4 regions of the Desulfitobacterium sp. LBE genome follow, and region 4 is predicted to be linked to each of the others. Evidence: riboswitches for the same ligand, from Rfam matches in the RefSeq annotation. Region 4 holds a riboswitch; each other region holds the start of a gene.
The links. A riboswitch is a leader RNA that binds a small molecule or an ion and turns the genes downstream of it on or off. The one in region 4 is predicted to bind molybdenum cofactor.

Region 1 (4,097 bases), 140 kb from region 4:
AATGCGCTGATCCAAAAGATGAATCTCCATATTCAATCCCCAAAAAAGGAGGAAAGAACTATGGAATATCCAATTGAAATCAAGGAGTTTCAGCCCGTAACCGTTGCATCCATCCGTTATCAAGGGAGTTATCGCGATGTCGGCACCTATATCGGAACCCTTTATAAGGCGGTCAAAAACAATGGAGCCGGTGCCCCATTTAACCTGTACTACGACGCTGAATATAAGGAAGAGGCGGATATTGAAATCTGCCTGCCAACAAAAAAGCTGATTCAGAACCCCAGAGTAACCGCCAAAACCTTGGGGGCAGTTAAAGCTCTGTGCACAATTCATAAGGGTGGGTATGACTCCCTGAATTTAGCCTACAAAGCGTTGCTGGATTATGCTCACCGGAATCATTTAAAATGCCTGACCCCCTCCCGGGAGGTTTACCTTAAAGGGCCGGGCCTGATTTTCAGGGGCAATGAAAACAATTATCTGACGGAAATCATCATTCCGATTGAGGAGGCTTAAAATGGCCGGTGAAAAATTGGATTACAAAAAAGCCTATAAAGATCTCTATCTGCCCAAATCCAAGCCTATGCTGATTGAGGTGCCGCCCATGAATTTTATCATGGTAGACGGTCAAGGGGACCCCAATCCGGAAGGGGGAGAATACCAGCAGGCTGTGGAACTGCTTTATGCCATCACCTATACCATTAAAATGAGTAAATTGAGCGGCAGCCGGCCCGCCGGGTATATCGAATATGTGGTTCCCCCTTTAGAGGGACTATGGTGGTGTCGGGGCTCAGCTTTTGATCTGCAGGATCGTGAATCCTGGCTTTGGACGTCAATGATCCGGCAGCCGGAATTTGTTACTGAGGAGGTTTTTCAGTGGGCAGCGGCGGAATGCCAGCGAAAAAAACCCGGGCTTGATGTTGCCAAAGTCAGGTTTGAGAAATTCAGCGAAGGCTTATGTGTGCAGATGATGCATCTCGGGCCTTTTGCGGATGAGCCGGCCTCCCTTGAGAGAATGAAGGCTTTCATGGAGCAGAATGAACTGGTGGATATGACCGGTGCTGAACGCAAGCATCATGAAATCTATCTGTCCGACCCCCGCAAAACCTCCCCGGAAAAGTTGAAAACCGTGCTGAGACATCCTGTGGCAAAAGCTTGAGGCAGGTTCTCTTCCTTCAATACAATAACTTCTTGCTGCTAAGCCTGTTCCAAATACGAATGCGTATCCGGGGCGGGCTTTCTTCCATTAGTTCACCTCGAAATATGGCATACTATTAAGAATTCTTATTCTCTCATTGTATCCGACTGGTTAAAAAATAGAGCGCAAGGAACTCGAAAAGGGATTTTAAGGGATCTGCAAGGGAAAGCACAAGGGGGACGCTGTGAAATTTTCGCGGCGTCCCCCTTTATAAGTAAAATATTAGAAAATGTTGCCGGTGGCTTAATTATGTCATGGAGGGATTAGCTCACTGGACCAAAGGAAGGTAGGAAAGGGTGTTATGTTTACTTACATCAAAAGTGCTGAAGAAATCCAATTCATTGTTCAGCCATATCTTTCCGTATCCGAGTTCTATCAAGCCCTGGCTTTGCAATTTCTTCAGACCAAGGGTCACGGATGGCCGGTCGGCATTCACAATTTCAGCCAGATCCTCATGGGTGATATTCAAGGGGATCCTATTCCAACTTTTTCCCTGAACCGTATTAAGAACCATGAGGGCCCGCTGAACCCGGTCATAAACCTTATTCGTATTCATAATCCACTGCTGCCGCATAAAGGCATTGGAAATCAGGTCGTTTGCCAAAATAATCTTTTCTAACAGTGATTTATCATTGTTTAAATAAAGTTTAAGCCCTGCAAAGGGAATTTTGCATACTTTCATTTTTGTGAGCGTTTGAACATGATAAGAGACAAAAAAACTGCTTTTCGAAGGAACGATCGAGCCAAATGCATACTCTTTCCCTAAAAGAGCCAGGTTTAATTGTTCTTCCACACGGGTATCGTCATACATGATCCCCATATTCATTATCCCTATCCCGCTGATAATAATATAAGCATTCTGATCTTTTGCTTCTTCGTAGATAATCTGGCCTTTTTTGAAGGTTTCGGTTTTTTGCGGATACGTATTCTGTAAACCTGGATTCTGACAGTAAGACGAAAATAAACAGGAATGATTAATCGAACATTGATTATTCATTGATATTCTCCCTCCATGTTTAAAAATCATCAAAAGTCTTAGCTGGACAGATTGATTTTATTTAAACTGCAAGACAGATACGTATATTTGTATGATAAAAGCCGATATGCTTGGAGCAAGACAATCCGTTGGTTTTAAGAGAAATAATTATGCTTTGCGGTTCAATATAAAAGTTTATGCATATAAAACTCCCCCTTTTCAGCAATCAAAAAAGAAGACAGACCAATAATTAGGCTAAGCATTTTCGCCAACCTTTGCCAGTCAGTCTCCTTTCCAATGCGGGAGGTATAAAAGTTTCCTTTTATGCCCTGTGGGTTTGAAACCCAGGTTAATAATCCGTAGATTTCGGTGATTCCGGTAGGATTATTAACTTCAGAGATTTTTTTACACGCGATATTTGTTTTTAATATCTTTATTGTACCATACCTCACGGGCAGTCCAAGAAATTATTTTTCAGAATCGTCATTCTCCTTTGATTTTTATTGAGATCTATCATTAATTATAAAGCAGCTGACAAATCAATTCTGTTGGAATTAAAACAATTGGTAATCAATCTTCTTAAAAGATTAACCTGAACGGGCTCTCCGGAGCCTGTATTTTTATGTATCCCCCTTATTCATGATCAGGGATAGGTATGATCGGAAGCAAGCCGGTATCAGTCCCGGAATCGTGGCAAAATGCAATCTCATTACCTTTTGGAAATATTGGCAATTGTACGAACTACAACTGAATTGATGGAGAAAGCTTGCTAATATTTTAGTTAAGACAGGTCGGTCTTTCATAAGGTGGTTTCTTAAGAAGGGAGGGATGGGGAAGATAAAAAGTCCTGATCATCTGACATCCGGATTTTGAAACTGGATCTTGAAGGAAGAGATCTCGGGATGAATGCAAAAAAGCACCGGCTTTGGTCTGGGACACGATGGTTGTTCAAGAATTGAAACCCCTTCATATGCTGGCATGTTAAGGTTATCACAAGTAATGCTATTCATGGGATTTGGCAGTGCCCCCGGCAAATGACCGAAAGGGTGAATCGCCAAAAGCCAACAACAATGAAGAATCTGCGATTCATGAAAAGAGGTGTATTTGCTTATGTGTTTTCGCCCCCCTAATGTTTCCAAACCGACGCGATGCGCCTGCGGCACACTGAATCCGCCGAATGCCCCAAAATGCCGCAAGTGCGGCACCCCGCTCGCGGCTGAGATCGAGACCTTTATCTGTCCGCGCTGCGGCACTCAGACCCCGGTGACGGAAACGGCCTGCAAAAATTGCGGCCTGACTGCGGAGGAAGCCGCGGCCTACATGAACCCGGACGAGTGATCCAACTTACCTGAAAAGGGGGATAAAAATGATCAATCCTTTTCAAGCGGCGCCCAACTCGAAAAAAATCATGACTTTAGCCGGTATTTATATCGCTCTCCTGGGCCAGATTTTTGTCTCCGCCGGCCTCTCTGTGATCTTGCCGGCAGCGGCAAAGGACATCGGCGGTGAAACGCTCTATCCGCTCGCCTCGACCATCAGCGGTCTGATCAGCATTGCAGCCATGCCGCTCTTTGGTTACTATGGCGCCAAGAATCCGGCCATCAAGCGTATCCTGGTTGCCTTCGGCGTCTTTGTCGGCGCCTTGGTGTCATTCGGTCGCGCTATAGCGCCGAACATGGAATTCATCGTTATTGTCAGTATCTTCTGGGGTCTGGTCAGCGCCGGCATCTATGTTCTCGGTTTCTCGCTGATCCGTGACATGTACGAGACGGAGAAAGCGGGCTTATATCTCGGCTTGACGGGCACGATGATGAGCGTGTCCATGCTCATCGGTCCGACGCTGACCGGTATTCTGATCCAGACCCTCAGTTGGCGCGCCGCCTGCCATGTGGTTTGGCCGATACTGACCCTGGCCGCCGTCCTTAT
Region 2 (4,097 bases), 1.1 Mb from region 4:
TCCTGCCTTCACTTTCCACCCGGGGAACCCTGTTGATTATGGGAGATGGCCGCAACAATTTCCGCCCGGCCCAAGCAGACTATCTGCAGGAGATCCAAGGGAAGATTAAGCATGTCTTCTGGCTGAACCCCTTGGCTGAAAAGGATTGGACTTTGCCGGACAATCTTATGAACGAGTACAGAAACTATTGCACCCGGGTTTTTCCCTGCCGGAACCTCAGTGATCTATGGCAGATCTCTAAAAAAGTCTTCTCCTGAAGAAGCGGCGCCAGCTCTTTTATCAACGGTCCATTGCTCAGCCAAATTGCCAACAGGTTGGTAATTTGGCTGAGCAATGGTTGTAAAAAAAGGGAGCCTCGCCAACTGCTTTAAATTACCTAAAGCCGTTGGGCGAGGCTCCCTTACCTTGCACTATCAGAAAGTATAAGGGCAACCAGCGACTTCGCCTCCTTCGTAAGTATGCGTTTAAGGCACGGCGAAGCCGGGTTTTCTTTAACGCTTATTTGCCGAAGGGACAGTGAGGATAGGTACATTCCGGACACTCCAGGCACAAGCCGCCATGACCGTATTTGGCAATTTCCAGGCGGGTAAGCCGCTCACCGGCCAGAATGCGGGTGGCCACCAGGTCAAAGACCGTTTTTCTTGAGTACATGACACATCCGGGCAATCCCAGAATCGGGATATCATCCAGGTAAGCCAGCAACAGCATGGCTCCGGGAAGAACAGGAGTGCCATAAGTGATCAACTCTCCCCCCAGACCTTTGATGGCTGTAGGGGTTAAATCATCGGGATCCACGGACATGCCGCCGGTGACCAGGACCATTTCCGCGCCTTGTTCGATATGCTCGCGGATGCGTTCCTGAATCATCTCCACATCATCGTCGGCGAAGGTTTGCCCCAGCAGGACAGAACCCCATTCAGCCACTTTTCTTTGCAGAACCGGTCCGAATTTATCCTGGATACGGCCATGGTATACTTCACTTCCCGTGGTCACCACCCCAACCTTTTTGGATTGCAGGGGGCGGATTTGCAGAATGGGTTCCTCGAAGCGGCGGGCGATTCCTTCCGCTTCGATCACGACATTTTCATCAATCATCAAAGGAACTACTCTGGTCCCGGCTATCTTCTGCCCTTTCTTCACCGGGCGGTGATTATGAAGGGTGGCAAGAATAATATATTCCAAAGAATTAAGGGCGTAGATCCCTTCTTCCGAAGCATAGATTAAACCATCCTCTTCAGCAATCAGATTGACCTTTCCCTCTTTCGTTTCACTGAAAGAAAGCCCCGGACCGGCCACAGCCTTGGCCAGGCGCTCCGCCGCTTCATCTTCGTGAATAAGACCCGGAGTCTGATCCCAGACAAAAATATGCTCTTTTCCCATACTAAGCAGGGTGGGAATATCCTCTTCTTTGATCACATGACCCTTTCTAAAGCGGGCGTCTTTTGTTTTTCCTGGAATAATTTGTGTCAGATCGTGCATAAGCACCGATCCAATCGCATCCTGTACTTTAACCTTCTGCATAGGGGTTCCTCCTTTTCTTTACGGAAGGCATGTTCATTTCTAAGCATACCCTGGTTTCAGATATTTCTGAAACGGCCAAAATTCCGTAGATAGCGTCAGACTTGCTTCAGTCAGTAGGAAATATGGCTCGGCCATTCCCTATTATAAACCATAAGCAGCAATCAGGGAATGTCTCACTGCTCAAGAAAATAGTTTTTTCTACTTTTAAAGGGTTTCTGCCAAGGAATAGAGAATTTTCTTCATAATAAACTTCTATGATAGTTTATGAGAGGAAGAGAAGTATGGCTAGTAATATCACCGGGTTTGAACTATTTAAAAGCAATCCTAACTGGCAGGAACTGCCCGATTCATTTTGGGAGTTTTGTTCTGCTCATGGACGGGTTCGCCATTATGCAGCAAAGCAATTCCTTTTCTTTTTCGGAGAAGAAAGCAACTCAGTTTATTTTTTGCTCAAAGGCCGCATTCAAATCCTGCTTATGAGTGAATTTACCGAAAAAATTTTCCGGATTCTGCAGCCGCCCGCATTTTTTCCGGAAGTTGTTTTAGATAGTAAAACTTATCCTTATGCAGCCCTCACTGCTGAAGCCTCCGATGTTTTCGTTTTGGATCGCAAAGCACTGGTCCAATATTTTAAGGAAAATCCTTCCACCCTTCTGCCTTTTTATCAAAACATGGCTTTGGATCTCCGCAGAGCCTACCGGCAAATCAAAAACATCGCTCTGGGGGATGCTCGTTCCCGGCTGGGGGCCAAACTCTTTGCCCTGGCTCATGTCCACGGCCAGGAGACCCCTGAGGGAATTCTGATCACTGTTCCTCTGACCGCTACCGAGCTGGCGGGAATGTGCAGCTTAGCGCGGGAATCCGTGAGCCGCATCTTAAGCGAATTGCGGGATTTAGGAATACTTAAAATGGAGAAAAAACAAATCACCATCAGCGATTTAGAGCAACTGAGGAGCTGGATTCACGAACGCCAAAACTCTTTGTAAAACCTTACAGATGCGGTCGGCGGTCCAGAAAATGAGTAAGCCTTTCCTGAGGCAGGCCATTGTCTATATAGTCTTCAAGGATGCGGCCAATGATCCGGGGAAGTTCAGAAGTCTGGAGCTTTTCCCTGGACAATCGCGCCAATTGGGGATGCCTTCCCAGGCGTCCGCCGAGATGAAGAGTCCATCCCGATTCCCCAGGGAGGATTTTGCCTGTGGGGCAGGAACGGACACAATCCCCGCAGCCAATGCACTTCGTCGGCTCAAATTCCAGCTCTCCCTGCCAGGATAAGGCACCTTCCTGACAAGAACGGCAGCAGGCCTGGCAGCCCGTACACCTTGCCTCCGTGAGCTTAGGCATAAGAAAACCAGTCAGACCGATATCTTTGATTTGGGGCTGGGAACAAGCGTTAGGACAACCGGCTATGCTGATCTTCGGTAAATGATGATAATGAATCACCGGAAACTTTTGCTTCAAATGGGATAATAAATCCAGATTCTTGAGCATCTGCTCTAACTGTTGGTGTAATAAAGACCAGTCCTGAGCAGATTTACCGCAGTTTCTCCGGCAGTGCTCCAGGACAAAGCCAGGATGATCGATCATTATGCCTCCTCCATTGCTCATCATTTGAACTTATTGTACCATCCTCAGACTCTGGTGTTGTGTTTTGGGTCACACTTCTCAAGTTCACAGCGGCAAATAAAAAGCATAGCCATTTGACTATGCTTAAAATGTCATTTGGGGTTGCTAAGCTTTACTCGCTTCTGTCTGCTGAGGGATATGCCTGCCTTTCCTCTCCGAAATCAATAACCCTGTTAATGTCAGTACAATTCCCAATACTGAAACTCCGGTAATTTCCTCACGCAGCACAATTACGGCAGTAATAACGGTTATGACGGGAACCAGATAAATATAGACGCTGGTTTTGACTGCGCCCAATAGTTTCACCGCCGAGTTCCAGGTCACAAAGCAAAGCGCCGATGCCCCCAACCCTAAAAACAGAATATTGAATAGGTTATTTGGTCGTGTTAATTCAGTTATGTCCGGATTGAACCCCAATATGCATAAAGCGGGTATCATAAACACCAACCCATAGAAGAAAATTCTCCGTGTTGCCTGAATGGTGTTGTAGTGAAACCCGCTTATTTTCTTGGTCAGCACAGAATAGGCGGCCCATACCACGGCAGCTAAAACAGCCAGTATATCTCCCAAGGGATTCAGTTGCAGGTTGTTGCTTCCGTTAAAGCTGATCAGGATAATCCCGACAACAGCAACGCTAAAACCTATAAAAAACCGCACTCTCAGTTTCTCAGTATCTAAAAACAGATGAGCAAACAGGGCGGTAAAAAAAGGTGAGATTGCGACAATTACCCCTACATTGGAGGCGAAAGTATAGGTTAATGCTATATTTTCAAGCAGGAAATACAGGGTAACCCCGCATAAACCGGCGGCGGCAAAATATAGATCCTGCTTTCTTTCCCTGATCCTGAGCCTATGAGGATAAGCGAGGAGCAAGATAAGAAAACCAATCGCAAACCTTAGGAACAGTATTTCCACAGGCGTTATGGATTCTAAAAGCAACTTGGTGGATA
Region 3 (4,097 bases), 2.8 Mb from region 4:
GCAAAGCTTGGGCAATAATTGCAAGGTAGGCTGGCCCAGCTCAAATTTCCGGGCATAGACATAGGACACACCGTTTAATTCCTGAACGAAAAGATCCTTGGGCTCCACCCCTTGCCCCCGGGCAAAGCCTTGAGCAGCCTTAGTAGGGTTTCCCTCCGCATCATAGGCCGCTTTGACGGCAGGCCCTTTGACCTCTGCTGTAAAATCCGTTTGTTTTTCGGCCAGGCCTTGAATAAGCACGGCAAAACGCCGGGGTGTAGTGTAAACTTTCAGGTCTTGATAATCCAGACGCAGCTCCTGGCAGTATTTCTGGGCTTGCTCACGAAGTTGGTTCAGCACTCCCGGGGCAAATTTCGCCGGGATCTCTTCTGTGCCGATCTCTAAGAGAAAATCCTTAGCCATCTTATTCGGCCTCCTTTCCGGACTGTTCTTTGAGTAAGGGGTAGCCTAAGCGTTCCCGCTGCTCCACATAGGCCTGAGCACAGAGACGGGCCAAATTGCGGACCCGGGCGATATAGCCCGTCCGCTCAGTCACACTGATGGCTCCGCGGGCATCGAGAAGGTTGAAGGTATGGGAGCATTTCAGGACATAATCATAAGCAGGAAGGACCAATCCTTTCTCCACGATTCGAATGGCTTCCTTCTCATACATTTCAAACCAGGTTTGCAGGGCTTCCACATCGGCGGCTTCAAAATTGTAATGAGAATAATCAATCTCGTTTTGGAGGTAGATATCGCCGTAAGTGATATCTCCTACATACTCAATATCATAGACACTCTCTTTATTTTGAATATACATGGCCAAACGCTCGAGACCGTAGGTGATCTCGGCACAGACCGGTTTGCAGTCAATCCCCCCGCATTGTTGGAAGTAGGTGAACTGAGTGACTTCCATGCCATCCAGCCAAACTTCCCAACCTAACCCCCAGGCCCCCAGGGTCGGCGACTCCCAGTTGTCTTCCACAAAGCGAATATCATGTTCTTTGGGGTTAACTCCCAAACGTTCCAGGCTTTGCAGATAGAGCTCCTGAATATTATCCGGCGAAGGCTTAATAATAACCTGGTATTGAAAATAATGCTGTAAACGATTGGGGTTTTCTCCATAGCGTCCATCCGTAGGACGGCGGGAAGGCTCAATATAAGCCACTTTCCACGGTTCAGGCCCCAGGGCACGCAAGAAGGTGTTGGGATTAAAGGTTCCGGCGCCTTTTTCCATATCATAAGGCTGAGCAATGATGCACCCTTGTTCTCCCCAAAATTGATTCAGGGAAAGGATCATGTCCTGAAATTTCATGGTTAACCTCCCTATTTTTTACTACCTAATCTCTTGAGCTACCGGGACATTAAAGAAAACTTGGCTGGCAAAGGCGGCTGCCTGGTTGTCTTTGTGCTTCCTGTAATGCAAAAAACTCCCGTCCCGTAGCTTTCGCTACAGGGACGAGAGTATCCTTCCCGCGGTTCCACCCTGCTTGATCTCCATATAAGCCGCCTGGTTCCCAAACTCCTGAAAAGGCAGCTCTCAAGGAAATCCTCCTTCTTTAAAACGTGCTCCAAGTGCCCTGATCCGCTTACCCGTCTGGTTTCCACCCTGCCAAACTCTCTTAAGGGATACCCGAATCTTCCTCTCATCATCACACCATAAGATTCAATTTGGAAATAATTATAGTATGATTTGATTCTTTTGTCAAACTAAGCCGTCCTAATCCCATGCTCTTTTTCAATCATACTCAAAACTGAAGCAAGTCCCTTCGCCTGGGAGTAGTAGATCTTCTTATTATATTTTCTGGCCACATCTTTGGCATCCCACATGCTGGAATGGGAACAGACCATTTGCACGATAATCACACAATCTGTGTCCTTGATGAGGTTTTCCAATACCTTTTTGTTGTTTTTTTTTGGCACGCCGTCGTGGAAGCGCAGTTCGATATTTTTCAGCTTGCCCATGGATTTGCTGTGCCGCTCAAAATTATATCCGCCTATAATCGCTAACTTCATTTTACCAAACCCCTTCCTGTAAAGTCTGGATACTCAGTTTCTCATCACAAGGCCTAGAAAGCAGGATAACTTCGAAGTTTCCGCCATACCGGCGATATTTATGCTGGAAGTTATAAAAACAGCGGGGACAACTTGTTACGATCTTCTTTATTTTCAACTCCTGCCAAGCAGTGATATTTCTTTGGCTTATTAAACCCGAAAGCTCTCCATAGCCCAATTGGCAGGCTTTATCCCCACAACACCACTGATCTTTACCCAGAACGGCAAAATCAATTTTTCTATCCCTAAGCAACTGCATACAGACCATATTCCATTCCCCTTTTGACCTGTCAGCAAAGGGATTACATCCGGGAAAAAACAAATATTCGGCATCGGGTCTTTCCGCAAAAGTCGGTATCCCCATCATTTTCATACAATTCAATCCCATTGTTGACCAACCTTCTTTCTCCATGTTGGCGGGCTCCAGTCCAACCGATCTTTAAACGTTAAAAGGTTCCACTTTAACGAAAGTGGAACCTCTATTAAACCCAACATATTGGGAATCCACCTCCTTTTCAAACGTGAAGGCATAGCCATTTCTGGATATACCCCGAGGGCGTACAGCCCTGGCCGACCAACCATGGATGACTCTTTAGGTTGCTCCGGCTCGGAGATCATTATGAAGTTTTTCTCAATCACTATTCTTATTATATATTGGGTTTAGTTATGTTTCAATAGGTTTTGATCAGATTGATTTTAATCATTATAAACACTGCTGCAAATACAAGGCGATGATGTGAGGGAGCGCATCCCGGTTTTCCCGGCACACGGAAACCAGCTTTACCTTGGGATGACATCTTATCCGATCCGTCCAGCCGTTGCTGGCCTGCTTGATCACGCCAAGAATCGGAACCGGACCTTCTATGGCTGCTAAGATCTCCTGCTGAAAGACAAGAGCCTCCCGTTCCAGGCTGCCGCATTCATCCATCACGATAAGTTGAGCCTGGTTTCCGCCACAGCGAACGAGTTCTGCCCCATACCCATCAAACCGCTCTGTAAAGACTTGGGGGGGACTATTTTCACAAAAATGAACCACACTGTTTTCTTCCTGATAGACCTTCTCTCCCGAGGCTGCAGCCAGATAAAGCCGCCGGTTGGGAGAACCTCTGTCCGGGCCAAAGTAGGTTCTGAATCCTGCGTAGGTTACCTGGCAAAGAGCCAGTGCTTTATCGACGATGGTACTTTTGCCCACTTGGATCTCCCCGGTCAAAAAGATGTGCATTTACAGCCTCCCTTCGATTTCAAATATTCCTACAGCCTTTTGGCGCGGCAGATAGAGGGGAAAATCTGCTTTGCCTGTTTCCACAAGACGTTCCGATAGAAAACCTGCCAAATCTCCGGGGTTGATATCATGGGATTGGGTCCTGATAAAAGCCCGGGCATCTTCCTCCGACCGAAAGGGCTGGCCAAATTCAAAAGCCGTTTCGGTTAGGGAATAAGCTATTCCCTTGCTGTTCAAATTTCCCTCTACCTCTTCAGAGGTGTTTTTCTGGAATTTCCGATACTTTTCCGGATAGAGCTCTGTCTGGCTCTTTCTGCCCACCACAGCGATGAGTTTTTTACAGCGGGGCAAAAATTGTTCCAACTCACGGCTGCCGAAGAAGCTGATCAAGATAACATCCCACCCCGCCTCGATGGCATTGCAATCCATCAGCAAAGGAGTGATGTTCCTGATATTTTCGGCCTGAATTCTTTGTTTAAGTATCTCAATGGCATAGGGATTCTTATCTATGCAGGTAATACTGTCAATGGTTTTGCTCAGCTCTAAATCCACCAGTCCTATGCCGCAGCCAATATCACATAAAGAAGAGTGCTCCGCCACTTTAGGCCCTACCAACTCAGCAATATTCTTGAAAAAACCGGTATACCTTTCTGCGTCCTGATACCATCTCACCGTATTTTCATTCCATTCGAAATTCATCCTGCTCCCCCTTGCTTATTTTTTTATGGTCACCTTCTGTCCCGCGGAATATATCTTCACTTTCTCGGCCCCGGCTACGATTCGAAAAGCCCGGGCATTATCTTTAACCATAAAGCCCGAAAGCTCTTGAAGCCCATGCTCA
Region 4 (4,097 bases):
ATATAACTTTTCTGCAGGAGGTTCAAGGCGGGGTTTTGACCTTCTTTGACTATATTTTTTTATCTTGCCCTTTTAGCCTGAAATAGTTTTATCGATCACAGAAAATCGCTGCTTTTTTAAAACTTTCAACCATTTTTAGGAGCTCAAATGGATAAGTTGAATTCATATCATGGCACCTTCTTCTTTGCCAGGAGCGAGAAGAATCGGTGAAATGGGGAAGGGAGTTCAAATGGTGCATTGACGCACCATTTGAGGGCATGCGAAAGTGTTGTTCAGTAAAAGGAAAGAGCCCTCTTTTTTTGCAATACACCATAGGGAAGTTGGGAGAGGGTAGGCAGATATGTTTGTTTTTGTGTGACGCTCTAAACGTAAATGCACTGCTGGAGGATTACAATAAAGAGCCTCTCATCGTAGTCTAATTCTGCGATGAGGGGCTCTTTTTAAAATCTGCTTTGATGGTGTTATCTTGGGGTAGATGTAGATAAGTCTAGGCAATCCCTACCCCGCCCTGTCCGGCAGTAGCGGCGCCGGTCTCATCGGTAGTGAAGATAATCGCTTTATCCCTTCCCAGCAGCTTCTGATTGCCCCCCTGCAGGTTTTCGGAAATGGTCAGGATATAAAGAGTATTTGCCAGTAGGTGTTGTTGGGGACGGATCACAATCTCCTTTTTCTTATCAGAATTATCATCAGGGTCCGCCATGATGACATCGATCTCTATAGGCTGGTTTTTGCTGCTGCGCAAAGAAAAACAATGCAGGTTATTATCGCGCACTGCTTTCGTAATCACATTATTGGAAAAAGTCAGTCTGATTTCGGTATTAACCGGGATATTTTCGTCACCGGAATTGATATTGCTTTTCTCCAGGGCCAAGGAAAGATAAGGGCTGCATAGCTTCTTATTATATGGAGTGATATCGACAATCTCCCGTGTCGTAAACAATATGGTGTGGTTTTCTTTCAAGTACTTATAATTATTAGCCTGCAGCAGCTTAGATATGGTTAGCTTATAAAATCTTCCGTCCGTAAGCCGGATTTTGGGTTTGATCACGAAGATTCTTTCCGCCCTTTGCCCCAGCATTTTCTTGCTTCCCGAAATAATTTCAATCGGAATCTCCTTCATCTCACCGTCATAGAGATGGAATCCTGCCATATTTCGGTTTGTGCCGTCAGGGATTCTATGCTCCATAATAGCCGAGACATTGGAAGAAAAGACTACCTCCATTTCAAAGCCATCCCCGGCAGAATTTTTGAGATTAATGGCCTGTACTGTCAGCGGGTTTTCCCCTACGGCATAACTGGAAGAAAGGGATGCCAAAAATAAATCAAGGGCGTCCACCTGCTCAACGGGAAGTTTCCGTATATTACCGATAATCCGGCTGATTTTCGGTGATTGAGGCTCGCTCAGCAGTTCCTCGCCGAGCAGCTCTCCCAGGCTGATGCCCAACCCCTGGGCCAACTTGCGCAGGGTTTCCAGGGTCGGTTGTTTTTCTCCAGACTCGATCCTGAAGATAAAGGATTGGCTTAAACCGGATAGCTTAGATAACCTGGAGGTTGAAAGCATATGATTCTCTCTCAGTTGTCTTAAGTGACTGCCAAAATCCACTTGGTGGCTCACCTCCTATGGGATATTATGCCATGAATTGCAGCAATCATCAAGGCTTGAGCTCCTGAAAAGAAATATCGCTCCCATCAAAATGAACCAGAACTTGTAATAGAAATAGTGCACAACAGCTGTTTTGAAAGCTGGTGCTATAGCAAATAATGCCTAAAGTCATATTGTATTTATGCCAACATGACAAGTAGAAAACTCCTTTTCTATTGTTTTAGGAAAAGAGAGGGGATAAGAATCTATATAAACTAATATAAACCATTTTGAAAGCTAATAAAAAGTACTTTCAATTTGGTTATATTGTGTTATAATGATTTTGACTAAAGGCATATATAATATATGCCTAATACATAAGGTTCAGGCACCAATATAATATATCTCCAAGCTGGTGAGACCTAAGGGAATTCTACGGTTGCCGGCCAGGACGAAAGTCCTCAGGGTGTGTCTGGAAACGGATAGGCCTTCACGTTTGAAAAGGAGGGAAGAAAAGTGCTTTGCAATCAAGGTGAAGCAGGAAGAAGAGTAAGATTGGTGTTTGATAATGACGGGGATAAGCCTATCAGTAGGACCCGGTGGAGTGCTCCTGCTCTGATTTTAAAGGAGGGTAAATTATGATGAAAGAATTCTTAAGCCGTAAAAGAACGCAGATTTTTTCCGTCCTCATGGTGGCGGTTTTGATGATCGCTTCCTTTGTTCCCTCAGCCTTCGCGCTGAATTACAACGGCACAGGCTCCGGTACGGGCAATAAGTCCCTGGATTTTAATGGGTATGAATATACTAAAACCGGCGGTACGGCAACCTTGAATCTCTATTTCAATAAATCCTTAGCATCCAGCCAGGTGACAGGGGGACAGTTTCAGGTTAAGTTGCACAACTCTCCTTATACGCCGGCTTCTTTCACTTACACCAATTTACAGGTGGGCAGTAATGTAAGCGGTGTGACCGATTCGGGCCTGACCAATGGCAGCACGGTTACCCTGAGCTTCGCTTCCGCTTTGGCAGACGATACCTTGTATGATGTGGTCATCAATGCCGCCACTTTGGCTGATGCCCAAGGTGCCGGCGGTGGCGGCTCAGGAAGCGGCCCCGGAAAAACCCTGGGCAACTATACCGACAGGGCGGACTTTACCTTCACTTTCAGAACACCTGACTCACTTGGAGGTTACAGCAATGTGGCTCCCGTCGTGACCTTCTTCGGCGGTCCGGCTGCCGGGACGGACTGGAGCTACGAGTCCAATCTGGGGGTTGTTTTTGACAGGCCCATCGACTCTTCGTCTCTTTCAACATTCCTGTCTGACCTGAGCAGCAACTATGTCCGGACGGATCTTATGGGCAGTCCTGCCGTGGTCCAGGATCCAACGATTAACGGGTCGGCAACCGCCAATGCGGAATGTTATACCCCTCATGCCAATGCAGCCCAAACTACGTTTTTCTTTCCTGAGACGGTGAACGGCAACACCAATCCTGTCTATAACCGGGCCGATGATGCCAGCCACAGCTACAGCCTGACGTTGCCCAGCTTTACCGATGTGAGCAGCAATACCTTCAGTACCCCAGGATCGCTTTCTTTTACTACAGTGAGCGATGATCTGCCAGGGTGGCTGGATAATATCCCGACAGCTGTGGCAGGTACATCTTCTGGGGAACTGGATGTTGCCTGGGATTATAGCAACATTACTCCGTATACCGATACTTTTGATGTGTATATTGCCGATTCAACAGTTTATGCTGACCCGCTGACGGCAGTGTACAGCTTAGCAGATAGCGGTGTTATCGGTGATTCGACAACTTTAACCGGCCTTGTTTCCAACAGAACCTATTATGTGCGTGTTGTGCCGGTCAATGCTGCGGGTTCAGTAGGATTCTCCTGGGCCGGATCAGGAGCGGCCAAATAACTAATTTCTCTCCGTAAGGTGGCCAAAAAACTGGAAAGTTTCCTCGGTTAACTTCGGGGAAACTTTCCTTTTAAGCAGATTAGGACAGGCCAGAGTAGCTATAAACAAAGTGGATGATGATTGATATTTAGAAATAAGGGGATAAAAGAGATGAATTCAAAGTGGTCTCCAGCAAAAGTCTATAAGCGGAAAGCTGTTGCCTGGTTTACTTTATTGATTATGGTATTCAGCCTTTGGGGCACATTTCCTTCGGCAAGGGTGTATGCGGCAGCTGCGCAGCCGGCTCCTTTATTGAGTTTCCCTGGAATTGGCGTGGGAGAAATCGCTACTGTAGCGGGGACCAAAAAAGCGACAGGGGAATTAGGGGATAATGGCCCTGCCAAAGATGCCACAATTAGAATCCCCAATGGCGGCCTCAATTTTGATGATGCCGGGAATCTGTATATTCCAACTGACAACCGGATCAGGGTGATTCCGGCTCAGGACGGTACCTTGTACGGTATCGATGTTAAGAAAAACTATATTCATACTGTGGTGGGAAATGGAACGGCTTCTTCCAGCGGTGACGGTGGACCGGCGGGCGCCGCTACCAT

Region 1: another riboswitch for molybdenum cofactor. It lies ahead of DESLBE_RS07705 (Crp/Fnr family transcriptional regulator); the one in region 4 lies ahead of DESLBE_RS08375 (fibronectin type III domain-containing protein).
Region 2: another riboswitch for molybdenum cofactor. It lies ahead of DESLBE_RS02925 (molybdopterin-binding protein); the one in region 4 lies ahead of DESLBE_RS08375 (fibronectin type III domain-containing protein).
Region 3: another riboswitch for molybdenum cofactor. It lies ahead of DESLBE_RS21600 ((Fe-S)-binding protein); the one in region 4 lies ahead of DESLBE_RS08375 (fibronectin type III domain-containing protein).

The regions. Positions count from the first base shown of each region.
Region 1 is NZ_VLKD01000001.1:1,616,168-1,620,264, reverse strand. Features, by position in the region: gene DESLBE_RS07715 (MerR family transcriptional regulator) at 1-513, shown strand, start outside; gene DESLBE_RS07710 (GyrI-like domain-containing protein) at 515-1,156, shown strand; gene DESLBE_RS07705 (Crp/Fnr family transcriptional regulator) at 1,464-2,192, opposite strand; molybdenum cofactor riboswitch at 2,443-2,582, opposite strand; gene DESLBE_RS07700 (zinc ribbon domain-containing protein) at 3,282-3,509, shown strand; gene DESLBE_RS07695 (MFS transporter) at 3,538-4,097, shown strand, end outside.
Region 2 is NZ_VLKD01000001.1:614,287-618,383, reverse strand. Features, by position in the region: gene DESLBE_RS02930 (VWA domain-containing protein) at 1-257, shown strand, start outside; gene DESLBE_RS02925 (molybdopterin-binding protein) at 499-1,521, opposite strand; molybdenum cofactor riboswitch at 1,514-1,666, opposite strand; gene DESLBE_RS02920 (Crp/Fnr family transcriptional regulator) at 1,803-2,507, shown strand; gene DESLBE_RS02915 (4Fe-4S dicluster domain-containing protein) at 2,512-3,108, opposite strand; gene DESLBE_RS02910 (DMT family transporter) at 3,253-4,097, opposite strand, start outside.
Region 3 is NZ_VLKD01000001.1:4,589,896-4,593,992, reverse strand. Features, by position in the region: gene glyS (glycine--tRNA ligase subunit beta) at 1-402, opposite strand, end outside; gene glyQ (glycine--tRNA ligase subunit alpha) at 404-1,294, opposite strand; gene DESLBE_RS21605 (DUF2325 domain-containing protein) at 1,690-1,995, opposite strand; gene DESLBE_RS21600 ((Fe-S)-binding protein) at 1,997-2,446, opposite strand; molybdenum cofactor riboswitch at 2,527-2,659, opposite strand; gene DESLBE_RS21595 (nucleoside-triphosphatase) at 2,738-3,256, opposite strand; gene DESLBE_RS21590 (class I SAM-dependent methyltransferase) at 3,257-3,955, opposite strand; gene DESLBE_RS21585 (DUF364 domain-containing protein) at 3,971-4,097, opposite strand, start outside.
Region 4 is NZ_VLKD01000001.1:1,760,940-1,765,036, reverse strand. Features, by position in the region: gene DESLBE_RS08380 (helix-turn-helix domain-containing protein) at 488-1,603, opposite strand; molybdenum cofactor riboswitch at 1,976-2,105, shown strand; gene DESLBE_RS08375 (fibronectin type III domain-containing protein) at 2,221-3,504, shown strand; gene DESLBE_RS08370 (cell wall-binding repeat-containing protein) at 3,655-4,097, shown strand, end outside.